DNA from 3 places in the Rhodococcus sp. Q genome. Region 1 is predicted to be linked to each of the others. Evidence: riboswitches for the same ligand, from Rfam matches in the RefSeq annotation. Region 1 holds a riboswitch; each other region holds the start of a gene.
The links. Region 1 has a riboswitch for cobalamin ahead of FFS72_RS11815 (CbtB domain-containing protein). Riboswitches for the same ligand answer to the same signal wherever they lie in the genome.
Positions count from the first base shown of each region.

Region 2: it holds a riboswitch for cobalamin, as region 1 does, so the genes downstream of both, FFS72_RS17015 (short-chain fatty acyl-CoA regulator family protein) here and FFS72_RS11815 (CbtB domain-containing protein) in region 1, are expected to answer to the same signal.
Region 3: it holds a riboswitch for cobalamin, as region 1 does, so the genes downstream of both, FFS72_RS05025 (ABC transporter substrate-binding protein) here and FFS72_RS11815 (CbtB domain-containing protein) in region 1, are expected to answer to the same signal.

Region 1 covers NZ_SCOY01000009.1:35,722-40,174, reverse strand. Annotated here, with positions in the region: gene FFS72_RS11825 (DsbA family oxidoreductase) at 1-533, shown strand, start outside; gene FFS72_RS11820 (CbtA family protein) at 637-1,470, opposite strand; gene FFS72_RS11815 (CbtB domain-containing protein) at 1,461-1,655, opposite strand; cobalamin riboswitch at 1,682-1,815, opposite strand; gene FFS72_RS11810 (nuclear transport factor 2 family protein) at 1,880-2,242, opposite strand; gene FFS72_RS11805 (helix-turn-helix domain-containing protein) at 2,375-3,160, shown strand; gene FFS72_RS11800 (antibiotic biosynthesis monooxygenase family protein) at 3,209-3,520, opposite strand; gene FFS72_RS11795 (alpha/beta fold hydrolase) at 3,623-4,366, shown strand; gene FFS72_RS11790 (iron-sulfur binding domain-containing protein) at 4,374-4,453, opposite strand, start outside.
Region 2 covers NZ_SCOY01000018.1:38,867-43,319, reverse strand. Annotated here, with positions in the region: gene prpD (2-methylcitrate dehydratase PrpD) at 1-1,378, opposite strand, end outside; cobalamin riboswitch at 2,040-2,196, shown strand; gene FFS72_RS17015 (short-chain fatty acyl-CoA regulator family protein) at 2,359-3,777, shown strand; partial or broken gene FFS72_RS17010 (5-methyltetrahydropteroyltriglutamate--homocysteine S-methyltransferase) at 3,799-4,045, opposite strand; gene FFS72_RS17005 (TetR/AcrR family transcriptional regulator) at 4,132-4,453, opposite strand, start outside.
Region 3 covers NZ_SCOY01000003.1:185,801-190,253, forward strand. Annotated here, with positions in the region: gene FFS72_RS05020 (FecCD family ABC transporter permease) at 1-1,007, opposite strand, end outside; gene FFS72_RS05025 (ABC transporter substrate-binding protein) at 1,004-2,008, opposite strand; cobalamin riboswitch at 2,040-2,225, opposite strand; gene FFS72_RS05030 (MDR family MFS transporter) at 2,277-3,710, opposite strand; gene FFS72_RS05035 (phosphoribosylaminoimidazolesuccinocarboxamide synthase) at 3,748-4,453, shown strand, end outside.

The DNA.
Region 1 (4,453 bases):
TCGACGCGCTCGTCGAGATGAAGGGCATGCCCGCCGACCAGGTACGACAGATGTTCGCGCACGTCGCGAGCACCGCCGCCGCCGACGGACTGGCCATGGACTTCGACACCGTCATCGCCGCCAACACCTTCGACGCGCACCGGCTGATCCACTTCGCGGGTGATCGTGGCACGGACGTGATGGCAGCGCTGTTCCGAGCGCACTTCGAGCAGGGCCGCGTGATCGACGACCGCGACGAGCTGGTGGCGATCGCGGCCGAGACCGGGCTCGACGCCGACGCGGTGCGCGCTGCCCTGGACTCGGATGCAGAAGCGGATCGCGTCCGTGACGACCTCGCCCAGGCCCGTGCGCTGGGCGTCACCGGCGTCCCGTTCTTCGTCGCCAACCGTGCGATCGGCGTCTCCGGCGCCCAGCCCGTCGAGGTGTTCACCCAACTGCTGGAGAAGGCCTACACGGACGCGAAGCCGCTCGTCACCCTCGCCGGAGCGGCCGATGCCGACGGCGCCTGCACCGATGGGTCCTGCGCGGTCTGAGGATCTGCGTCACCCCTGCTCCGCTAGACCGAATGTGGCCGTTCATCACCTGACGTGATCAACGGCCACATTCGGTCGGTGCGGGGGATGGGGTTGCCCGGCGTCAGTGCGCGCCGGCGAGCGCAGGCTGCGAGCGTGTGGCGCGTTCGGTGAGGAACGCGAACGCCGCGCCGAGCGTCAGCCACAGCGTCGCCTGGATCGCCAGCGACGAGATCCGGAAGTCCCACAGCAGGGATGCGGGGAAGTCGGCGCCGACCTCGTTGATGTCGGGCAGCACGGCGTAGCCGACGGCGACGATCGCCAGGAACGCCGCCACCGGTGCCGCGACCTGCGCGGACACGTAGCCCGAGGCGGCGACCAGTTGACGCACGTAGGCGGCGACGGCGACCGCGAACAGGCCGAGCACCACCGACGCCAGCCACAGCCAGGTGCGCTGGTTGATGGTGTCGGGGTCGCCGACGGCAGGCGGGTTCGCCGGGTACTTGAAGAACGGCACCACTTCGATCGCGAGCCATCCCAGCCCGGCCAGAGCCAGCGCCAGGACCGGTCCCGACGCCGTGGTCACCCGGCGGGCGTAGTGCGCGACGGCGGCGAAGATCGCGCCGAGCGCGAGGCCCGCGAGGGTGGTCGCGAGGAACAGTCCGACCTTCTGGCCGTCACGGCTGACCAGGGCGTCCTCGCCGTGCGAATGGCCCTCCTCGGCAGTTGCTCCGGCGTCGTGCGAGTGGTCTTCCTCGGCGGCTGCTCCGGAGTCGTGCGAATGGCCGGCGGCCGCCGCGGGCTCGGCGTCCGCCGATGCAGCTTCCTCGATCGCGATGGCGGCCTCGATGTGCGGCTCACCGAGCACGTACGCGACGGCTCCCGCGAGCAGGCCTGCGACGAGTCCGGCCAGCAGGCCGCGGATGAGGAGTTGCGTGAATTTTCCGGTCAGTGGCACGGAAGCCCCAGCAGGTGACGACCGTCGTGCATGAGTTCATGCATGTACATACCGGTCCGCGACACCGCGCCCTGGTCGAATCCGACCAGGTAGAGGGTGAGCATCGCGAGCAGGACGACGCCAGCCACGATGAGTGCGATACCGGCCGACTCGGTCGACCTGTCGGGGGTGTGAACGACAGCCATGGGTTCCTCCTGGGATAACGCGTCCCGTAAGTCCGTGCGACGTCGACGGTGTCTGGCTTCTCGAGGCGAACCTCGATCACAGTGGCGCGACCGCTCCGGAGTTGCACCGGAATTCCCGTACGACGTCGCGTTTACTCGCGCACTGTCGCACCGACCTGCCCGTGGTGTCAACAAATACGAACCACCGTCGCCGGTCCGTTCGACGCGGACCGGCGACGGTCGGGTCAGGACGGAACCCTGTCGAGGAACCCGAGGACGTGCACCAGTCGTCCGTCGTCGCCGCGTTCGATGACGTCGAATCCCTCGATCAGGTTCTCCGCTCCTGCGGGTCCGAGTTGCCAGCCGAAGCGTGCTTGCTCGTGGTGGCCGTCGACGTCCCCGCGGAGGCGGAACCGCATCCCGGCGAACTGGCCCTGCACTGCGGCGATCGTCGCGTCGATGTCCGTGTGACCGTGCGCGGCGACGGCGGGGTCGACGTACCGCCCGTCCGGTGCCCACAGGTCCTCGATCGCGGCGCGTCGGGCGTCCGGATCGGTCTCGTTCCACACCGCGATGTATTTCGTTGCGAGGGTGTCGAAGTCGCTCATGTCGTCGCTCTCGTTCTCTCGGGTGCCGGCGCCGGTCGCCGGGCGATGAGACAACTGTGCGACGGGCGTCGCGGCGCGTCGATTACCTCGGAGGTAATGGTCCTGCTTCCGCCGCGAATCTAGGCTCTCCCCATGACCACGCTCGCCGAACCGACCGTCGGGGTACTGCTCCGGAACTGGCGTGAGCGCCGCCGGATGAGTCAACTCGAGTTGGCGGCCCGAGCGGAAGTGTCCGCGCGGCATGTCAGTTTCGTCGAGACGGGCCGGTCACGTCCGACGCGTACGATGCTGCTCAAACTCAGTGACCAGTTGGAAATTCCTCTGCGGGAACGTAATTCATTGCTCCTGGCAGGCGGGTTCGCTCCCGCGTATCCGGAGCATGCACTCGGTGACGTTCCGATGGCGTCGGTGTCGCGGGCGATCGGTCAGATTCTGCACGCTCACCGGTCGTCGCCTGCGGTGGTCGTCGATCGGCACTGGAACCTCGTCGACGGCAACGACGCCGTCGCTCTTCTCGTGGAGGGGTGTGCCGCGCACCTGTTGGAACCGCCGGTGAACGTCCTGCGCCTGAGCCTGCACCCCGACGGCATGGCCACCCGAATCGGCAACCTCGGACAGTGGCGAGCACATCTGCTGCATCGCCTGGACCATCAGATCGCGGTGACCGGGGACGCCGAACTCGTCGCGCTCGCCGCGGAACTCGCGGGCTATCCGTGCGGTGATCCCGATGTCGACATGGAACCGGGCGCACTCGTCGTCCCCATCAGAATCGCGACCGCAGCAGGGGAACTCGCCTTCCTCAGCACGACGACGGTGTTCGGGACGCCACTCGACGTCACCGTTGCCGAACTCGCGATCGAGACCTTTCACCCGGCGGACGAGGCCACCGCCGAGGCGTTGCGCCGCCACCTGGGATGACGGCGGGCACCGGCCGCCCGACGGGCGACCGGTGCGGGGAGTGCCGCGTCAGGACTGCTTGGCGGCGACGTCGAGGACGACCTCGAACTCGAGCAGCGAGGCGCCGGTCGCGACCGGCTTCTTCGCCTCACCCGCATGCGCGGCACGGGCGTCGCCGTCACGCCACGCCGCGAACGCGTCCTCGGACTCCCACTGCGTCACCACGAAGTAGCGGGTCTCGCCACCGGTGGGCCGGAGCAGCTGGAACCCGAGGAACCCGGGCGAGTTCTCCACGGTTCCGGCGCGCGCTGCGAACCGCTTCTCCAGTTCGGGACCGGCGCCCTCGGGCACCTCGATTGCGTTGATCTTCACCACTGCCATGGCCGCGAGCGTACTCGCGCGACACACAGGGCGGGCGAGACCACGTAACCGAAAAGCGAAACCCGACGGGAGTCGCGGCACCGGACCGCTAACCTCGGTGCCGTGCTCCATGACGAGGGTGGGACCGGCGAACCGATTCTGTTGCTACACGGGCTGATGGGCAGTGCCCGCACCTGGCGACGACACGTGCCGTGGCTGCGCGAACACGGCCACGTGTACACCTTCGACGCCGCGGGGCACGGCCGTCCAGCGCCCGCCGAGCCGAGCACCGAGGCGTTCGTCGCCGACCTCACCGAGGCCGTCGAGTCGATCACGGAGCCGATGGTCGTCATCGGCCACTCGATGGGCGGTCTGCATGCGTGGTGTTTCGCTGCCGCGCATCCGGATCGGGTGCGCGCCGTTGTCGTCGAGGACATGGCGCCCGACTTCCGTGGTCGGACCGCGGCCGACTGGGCGGCGATGATCGCCGCCTGGCCGACCCCGTTCCGCGACGAGCCGACGATGGTCGAGTTCTTCGGGCCCGTCGCGGCCCAGTACTTCATGGACTCCTTCGAGCTGCGCGACGACGGATACCACCTGCACGGCGAGGTCCCGGTCTGGCGGGACATCTCCGAGGAGTGGGGGACCAGGGACTTCTGGACCCAGTGGCGGTCCGTGCAGGCGCCCGCGCTCCTGCTCGAGGGGGAATTCACCATCACGCCCATCGGCCAGATGCGCGAGATGGCGGGCACCCCGCGGCAGGCGGAGACCCGCTACGAACTCGTCGCGGGCGCCGGACACCTCGTGCACGACGACCGCCCCGCCGAGTACCGCGCCGCGGTGGAGTCGTTCCTCGGCGACCTCTGACGCCCGGTCAGCGGCGGGCGTCGCCCTCGCCGGCGAGGGCGAACAGGCCGCCGTCGGTCTGCTCGACCAGTCCGTCGACGAGCAGCG
Region 2 (4,453 bases), on a different contig from region 1:
TGACGCCCTCGGCGAGGGTGCGGAACTTCGCGATGTACTGGTCGCGGGCGAACGGGCGAGCGCCGAGCGGGTGCGCATCGGCGACGGCGAGCTCGTCGACGATGACCTCACCGCTCTTGAGGGTGACCTCGGCGCGGGCACCGAAGGCCTTCTCGTTCGGGTCGGTGGAGTGGTAGCGACGGGTCCACTCCGGGTCCTCGGCGGTGGAGATCTTCTGCCACAGCAGGGTGGTGTCGGGACGCTGCGCCCGCTCCGGAGCGTAGGACCGCTCGTGGTGCCAGGTGCCGTTCTGCAGCGCGACCGCGAAGATGTACATGATCGAGTGGTCGAGGGTCTCGCGCGACGCCTTGGGGTCGAACTTCTGCGGATCGTTCGAGCCGGTGCCGATCACGTAATGGGTGTGGTGGCTGGTGTGCAGGACGATCGACGCGATCTGGCTCAGGTCGCCGACCCGCTCGCGCAGGCGGAATGCCAGGTCGATCGGTGCCTGGCTCTGGTACTCGGCCGAGTGCTCCTTGGTGTAGGTGTCGAGGATGCCGCGCTTGGCCTCGCCTGGGCCGGGCAGCGGCACGTTGTACTCCGCCTTCGGGCCACCGAGCAGCCAGGCGATGACACCGTCCTCGCCCTCCCAGATCGGGGACGGGGCGCCCTCGCCGCGCATCGCGCGGTCCACGGCCTCGACGGCCATCTTGCCGGCGAAGGCCGGGGCGTAGGCCTTCCAGCTGGAGATCTCGCCCTTGCGCGACTGACGGGTGGCAGTGGTGGTGTGCAGCGCCTGACCGATCGCCTGGTAAACGGTCTCGGTGTCGAGGCCCAGCAGGGTGCCGATGCCCGCGGCCGCGGAGGGGCCGAGGTGGGCGACGTGGTCGATCTTGTGCTCGTGCAGGCAGATGGCACGAACCAGGTCGACCTGGATCTCGTAGCCGGTGGCGAGGCCGCGGATCAGGTCCTGGCCGGTGCGCCCGGCGTGCTGCGCGACCGCGAGAATCGACGGGATGTTGTCGCCCGGGTGCGAGTATTCGGCGGCCAGGAAGGTGTCGTGGAAGTCGAGCTCACGCACCGCGACGCCGTTGGCCCACGCCGCCCACTCGGGCGAGAACGTGCCACCGACGCCGAACACAGTCGATCCGTGCGACTCCGACGATGACCGGCTGTACGGATGCGACTGCGCCTGCGCCCGCGCGTTGGCGACCGGGCGGCGGGTAACGGACGCTGCGGCGACGGCAGCGTTGTCGATGATCCGGTTGACGATCATCTCGGCGGTGTCCGCGGGCACCTCGACGGAGTCGGTCGCGACCTCGGCGATCTTCCACGCGAGGTGCTCGCTGCGCGGGAAGTCCTCGGCGGAGCGGTAGGTGCGGACGGGATGCGTCTTCAAGATGATGTCCTCCGATTGTGTCGGCGCCTGGTACTGGAACTCGGCCGGGAAGCGACCGATCGACCCGGCGATGTTCGCAGCGTATGGAGGACCCGACGCGACGGGAAGAGACTGAACCTGCGTAATTCGGTGGTGTGTGTCGGCGAATTCTGCGAATGCTGCGAATCCGACCGCTCCGACCCCACACACTTTGCAGAACAGAAGAATTCACGGCACTGAAGTCCGCAGGATCGAACCGTGTCACGGCCCGGCCGCGGACCGTACGCTGCCGACACGACCGACACGACCAGGTTTCGATCTCCGGATCGAGCCGGCCCGGAGGTCCCAGTCGATGCGCCCGGGTCGCCATAGACGAGACCACGAATGCCATCCGCGAGATCACGTCGGATCTGTTCGCGGCGTAGGGCTTTCGAGACGCACGTATGTCCGGGATCGGAAGCCGGGTAGCGGTGCGACCGGCGGAGCTCTTCGCGCACGTCACGTCGAAGGAGCAGCTGCAGTGGGACATCATCCGCGTGTACACGACGACCTCGTCGGCACGAGTCGAGGCGAGTTCGCAGGTCCGGGGTCTCCTCCGACGATCCGAGACCTCTAGAATCGACGGTGCAGTTGGTTCGCCGCCTCGACCGTGAGGAGCCCCGAAGGTCGCGGTGGCGTCGAAGTGCCCGAGGGCACGAGAGGGAATCCGGTGTGAGTCCGGAACTGTCCCGCAGCGGTATGCAGGAACGACCGCCGTCACCAGCACTGGACGCGAGTCCGGGAAGCGACGGCCAGTAGGTTCGCCTCACACGCGAGCGCCTGCGAGTCCGAAGACCTGCCCGCTGCGCCGGGTACGCCGTACCTGGCGGTGTGCCGCCTCGTGGACTGGGTGTGCGTACCCGATCGAGGTGGCGCCGTGCCCGCTCTCCGGGCGGTGACGGGGGCTCGTTCGGGCATGCATTCGTGGGCGGCCTCTGGACTCGATCACGAAGGCGGCAGCCATGCAGAAGATCTACGGCGGACCGCGGCTACGCCGGCTGCGGGAGGAACGCGGCCTGACGCAGCTGGATTTGGCCCGGACACTCGACCTCTCGGCGAGTTACGTCAACCAGTTGGAGAACGACCAGCGTCCGCTGACTGTGCCGGTCCTGCTGAAGCTGAACGCGACCTTCGATCTCGATCCGCAGTTCTTCGCGGCCGACCAGGACGCGAGGCTCGCGGCAGATCTCCATGACGTCCTCCGCGCGATCGGCACGGGGGCGCCCAGCCCGGCGATGGTGGACGAACTGGTCGCCAGGATGCCGGAGATCGGAACAGCGCTCGTCGGAGTCCACCGCCGACTGCTGGCAGCGACCGAACGGCTGGAGCAGTACAGCGTCCATCTGTCCGCGCCGTCGGAGGCGACCTCGAAGACTTCGATGCCGATGCCGTTCGAGGAAGTTCGAGACTTTTTCTACGACAGGCACAATCACATCGCCGAACTCGACGACGCCGCCGAACGATTGTTCACGGAGAGCGGCCTCCGGCCCGGCTCTCTGGACAACCAGCTGACGGCACTCCTCGAGTCGGAACACGACATCGTCGTCCGGTTGCGCACCGATCCGCCCGACCGACCGGGACCGAAACGCTCGTTCGACGAGGCGAACCGCATCCTTACCCTGTCCCGGCACCTGACACCCGGACAGCGGGCGTTCCAGATCGCGACCCAGCTCGCCTTTCTCACCCAGTTGGCCACGATCGACGCGCTCGTCGAGTCCGCCACCGGTCTCGGAGAGGGCTCCCGCGACCTGGCGAAGATCGGACTCGCGAACTACTTCGCCGGGGCACTGCTGTTGCCGTACAACCCGTTCCTCGACGCGGCGGAACGCCTGCACTACGACATCGAGATGCTGGCGCTGCAGTTCGAGGTCGGATTCGAGACGGTCTGCCACCGGCTCTCGACGATGCAACGCCCGACCCGGCGCGGCATCCCGTTCTTCTTCGTCCGCACCGATCGAGCCGGGAACATCTCGAAACGGCAGTCCGCCACCGCGTTCCACTTCTCGCGGATCGGTGGCAGCTGCCCGCTGTGGGTGGTGCACGACGCGTTCGGAATGCCCGGGCGGATTCTCACCCAGGTCGCGCAGATGCCCGACGGCCGGACATACCTGTGGATCGCCCGGACCACCGACGACGACCCCCGCCCCTACGGAACCGCGCAACGCAGCTTCGCGATCGGGTTGGGCTGCGACATCACCCACGCCAGCCGACTCGTGTACTCCCGGGGCCTGCGGCTCGACGAACAGATGTCGCCGGATCCGATCGGCGCAGGCTGCAAGATCTGCGAGCGCACCGACTGTGCGCAGCGGGCCTTCCCCCAGATCGGTCAGCCCGTTCGGGTGGACGTGAATCTCAGTACCCGCCAGCCTTATCCGTCCTAGGCACTCCTCCCCCGCAAGCGGGAGGGAGGCGCGCACCGCCAGGGTGGCGTCGACCATGTTCTTCAGCGACGCCTCGACCTCGACCGGGCCGCCGGGTTTTCAGGCCGGGGTTGACCCACAGCCGCTCCGCGGGAACGGCCGCCAGCGCCTCACGAAGCGATGCGGTGATCTTCTCGACACCAGGAACTCGCGGGGAGTGAATGTCGTAGACACCTGGGCCGACGCCGACGTCGAATCCTGCCGCGTTCAGGTCGTCGAGAACCTCGACTGCACCGACGCGAACAGGGCACTTCGTGCTCGTGCATGGTTCGCGGGTGTCCTCACCCCGAAGCGCGCACGAGCGGCGGAGCCGCCTCAGTCGCGGGTGGTCAGGAGCGCGAACACGCGCCGCACCTCGTCGATGGTCGGATCGGGCAGGTGGTCTCGGGCGTGCAGGAAGCCGACACCCGCATAGACGAGGACACCACTGCGCAGGCGCGCCTCCTCGGCGTCGAAGCCGAGGTCGAGCAGAGTGCTCTGCACGACGTCGAACACCTGGTTGTCCAGTCGTGCAACGGAATCCGCGACCTGACTGTCGGAACGCGCCCAGTCGCGGACCGCGACCTCGACCGCCCAGCCGCGCTGCGACATGAGCTGCGCCGCCATCGCCTCGAGTCGTTGGTCGCCGGGAATCGAA
Region 3 (4,453 bases), on a different contig from region 1:
ACGACGGCGGTGACGATGCTGATCGGCAGTTCGCGTCCCGGCATCACGGTCCGCGCGACGATGTCGGCCCACACCAGAAGGACGGCACCGACGAGGGCCACGACCGGGAGCAGTCGGGCGTGCAGGGGACCGACGAGTAGCCGGGCGGCATGCGGGACGACGAGGCCGACGAACCCGATCACCCCGGCCTGCGCGACGAGGGCCGCGGTGCACAGCGATGCGACGCCGTAGAGCACCCAGCGGGAGCGTTCGACGTCGGTGCCGAGACTCGACGCGGCCCGCTCGCCGAACGCGAACGAATCCAGCACCCGGGCGTGCGCGAGCATCACCGCGGCGGTGGCCGCGACGACGGCGGCGATGGTGAGCAGGCCCGGCCAGCGGACCCCGGCGACCGAGCCGAGCGTCCACTGCAGCACGCGGTGGGCGGCGTCGCGGTCGCCGAGCAGCACGAGCGCGGAGGTGACGGCGGCGGCGAACTGACCGACCGCGATACCCGCGAGGACCAGGCGTCCCGGCACCAGCGCACCCGACCGCGACGTCGAGATGACGAAGACCAACAGCAGCGAACCCAGCGCCCCCACGAATGCGGCCGTCGACGTCGCGCCGATGCCGAACGCTCCGACGGTGCCCGCACCGACGGTCAGCGCGAGAACCGCGCCGAGGGATGCGCCGCCGGACATGCCGAGCAGGTACGGGTCGGCAAGCGCGTTGCCGGTCAGCGACTGCAGCACCGCCCCGCACAACGCCAGCCCGGCACCGACCAGGGCGGCGGCCAGAACCCGGGGCAGGCGCAGGTCCACCACGATGTGCGTGGTCAGCAGGTCGGTGCCCGGCCCGATGCCGAGGCGTCCGGCCACCGAGTCGACGACGGTGCCGACGGACAGATCGGCGGCGCCGATCGCGACGCCCGCTGCACAACTCACGACGAGCAGCGCGGCGAGCGCCACCACCCATCCGGTGGTGGTGCTCGCGCGCACCCGGGCGGGTGCCCGGGTCGTGACGCTCATCCCCGGCTGCTGCCGAGTTGTTCGCCGACGAGGGCGGCGCCCTCGATCAGCCGCGGACCGGGGGTACTCGCCGAGAACGGCACGACGACGAACGCGTTCTCTCGGACCGCCGTCAGGTCGCGCAGCGCCGGGTCGGCCCGCAGATACGTCTTCTTCTCCTCCGCGGTGTCCCACGAGGCGTCGGCGAGGACGATGACGTCCGGGTTCGCCTTCAGGACCGTTTCCCAGCTGCCGTCGGCCCAGGAACCGTCGACGCCCGCGAAGATGTTGGTGCCGCCGACGGCGTCGATGATCAGCTGCGGCCCGCCCGCATTGGCGCCGACGTACGGGACGTCCGTGTTGCTGTCGTACCAGAAGAAGCTCCGGCCGCGCCCCGCTGCCGCGGACTCGACTCCCGCCAGGGTCTCCCGCAGGTGCGTCACCTCGGCGTCGGCCTCGGATTCGCGGCCGAACAGGACGCCGTTGTCGGTGATCTCGGCGGCGATCGAATCCCACGCCACCGGAGGTCGCATCGACTTGTCGGGACAGCCGAACGGTGAGATGTAGGTGGCGACACCGAGATCGTCGAACGACTCCCGCGTGCCGACGGCCTTGTCGTCGAAGGCGCTCGAATACGACGCGAGCACCAGGTCCGGCCGGACCTCCAGCACCGCTTCGCGACTGGGGTAGTCCGACTCGTTCAGTACCGGAACCGTCTCGTACGCGGACTGCCACTGCGGCGCGACGGTGTCGTCGAGGTAGGCCGTGCCGACCATCTGGCTCTCGGCGCCGAGAGCCAACGCGGACTCGGTGGCACCCTGGTTGAGGGTGACCGCCCGTTGCGCCGGGCCGTCCAGGGTGACGGTGCGGCCGCAGTTGTCGAGGGAGATCGACGCGGCGGCGTCGGCATCGTCGCCGGACGACCCGCAGGCGGTCAGTGTGAGTGCGGCCGCGACGGTGACGGCAGCGGTGGGCAGGGCCCGGGATATGTGCGAACGGATTCGCGTCGACTGGGTGCGCACGGCGACCCGCCTTCCATGACTCGTGGAAAACGTGCAGGCAGGTGTCACGGCCGGTCTCCTGGCTCGGCAGGGCTGACCGCCGGCCACGCCTTCCCGGACGCTGTCGCGTCCAGTGGCTGGGGCAGTGCCCCGTGTGGTCGACGTACCTGCTCACAGTGGCGAGTACCGCGCCGGATTCGCACCGGACTTCCCGTTCACCGTGTCACCAGGTCGAAGGATAAACCACGGTCGATCGCGGCCCGTCCGGCTTGTCCGCTTCGGCAGCGGATCAGCCGGGCCCCGAGCCGGCGTCCTCGGGGGAGTGCACCCGGGCCGGCATGAAGGCGGCGGCGGCGAGGATCGCGGCGGTCGTCCCGACCACCGCCAGGAAGACCAGGTGTAGCGCTCCCGACAGCTGTTCGGGCGTCGGGGTGTCCGTGCCACCGATGTGCGCATTGACGATCGCTCCGAACGCCGCGACCCCGACCGCGCTGCCGATCGACCGGGCGAACATGTTCGTCGACGTGACGACGCCGCGCTGCGACCAGTCGACGCTGGACTGCGCGGCGATCAGGGTGGGACTCGACACCAGTCCCATCCCGACGCCGATCACGAAGCAGAACACGGCCACCTGCCAGACACCCGATCCGGCGTCCAGGGTGAGGGTCAGCGCGGTCCCGGTGACGGCGGCGGTCGCGCCGAGGAGTGCGGTGATCCGGAATCCCACCCGAAGGTAGAGGCGCCCGGCGAGCGACACGCTGATCGGCCAGCCGATGGTGAGGGTGGCGAGAGCGAACCCGGCGACCAGCGCGCCGGTCCCGAGCACGCCCTGCACGAAGGTCGGGATGTACGAGGTGACGCCCATGATGATCGCGCCGACGGCGGCGGAGATGATGCTGCTGACGGCCAGGACGCGGCGGGTGAGCACCCACGGCGGCAGGATCGGGTCGGCAACACGGCGTTCGACGAAGGCGAACGCGAGGAGCAGAGCCGCTCCGGCACCGAACACGGCGAGCGATGCGGGGGAGTTCCACGGCCACGCCTGCCCGCCTTCGAGCAGGCCGAGGATGACCAGCGCGGCGCCGCAGGTCAGGAGCGCCGCGCCGAGGTAGTCGACGCGTGGCCGGTCGCGTCGCGGACTCTCGTGGAAGTGCCGCATCAGCGCCCATGCCGCGACCGCGCACAGCGGCACGTTGATCAGGAAGATCCAGCGCCACGACAGGTACTCGGAGAACACGCCGCCGAGGGTCGGGCCGACCACGGCGGACATGCCCCACACGCTCGCGAGGTAGCCCTGCGCCTTGGCGCGCTCGGCGAGTGTGTAGATGTCGCCCGCGATGGTCAGGCTCATCGGCTGCACCGCGCCCGCGCCGAGGCCCTGGACCGCGCGGAACGCGATCAGCGCGGGCATCGACCACGCCAGCCCGCAGAGCACCGATCCGATGCAGAACGTCGCGATGCCGAACAGCATCACCGGCTTGCGTCCGAACAGGTCGGCGAGCTTGCCGTAGATCGGTACCGACACGGCCTGGGCGAGCAGATAGATCGAGAACAACCACGGAAACTGACCGAATCCGCCCAGGTCGCGGACGATGGTCAGCACCGCCGTCGCGATGATCGTCGAGTCGAGCGCGACCAGCGCGGTGGTGAGCATCAGCGACGCGAGCACCGGTCCACGCTCCGAACGCAGGCCGATGCTGCGTCTGTCGATCTCGATTGCCACCTGATCGAGTATCAACCCCACCCGATAGGGTTGGACCGTGCGCCCCTCACTCTCCGACTACGCCCACCTCGCAGGCGGCAAGGTCCGCGACCTGTACACGATCGACGACGAGCACCTCCTGCTCGTCGCGAGCGACCGGATCTCCGCGTACGACCACATCCTGAGCACCCCGATCCCCGACAAGGGCCGGGTGCTGACGGCGATGAGCGTGTTCTTCTTCACCCGGTTGACGGCGCAGAACCATCTGGCCGGACCGCCGGACGACGAGCGCATCCCCGAGGAGGTCCTCGGTCGGGCACTGGTCGTGAAGAAGCTGAAGATGGTGCCGGTGGAGTGCGTGGCGCGCGGCTACCTGACGGGTTCGGGCCTGTCGGACTACCAGCGCACCGGGGCGGTGTGCGGGGTGGCGCTGCCGGAGGGCCTGGTGGAGTCGTCGCAGCTTCCGGAGCCGATCTTCACGCCCGCCACGAAGGCCGCCCTCGGCGACCACGACGAGAACGTCGACTTCGCGGCTGTCGTCGACCAGGTCGGTCAGGCCCTCGCGGTGAAGCTCCGACAGGACACCCTCGACATCTACGGCCGCGCCGCGATCTTCGCGTCCGAGCGCGGAATCATCCTGGCGGACACCAAGTTCGAGTTCGGTGTCGACGACGACGGCAACCTGGTGCTCGCCGACGAGGTCCTCACCCCCGACTCCTCGCGCTACTGGCCCGCCGACGGCTACGAGGCGGGCAAGGTGCAGC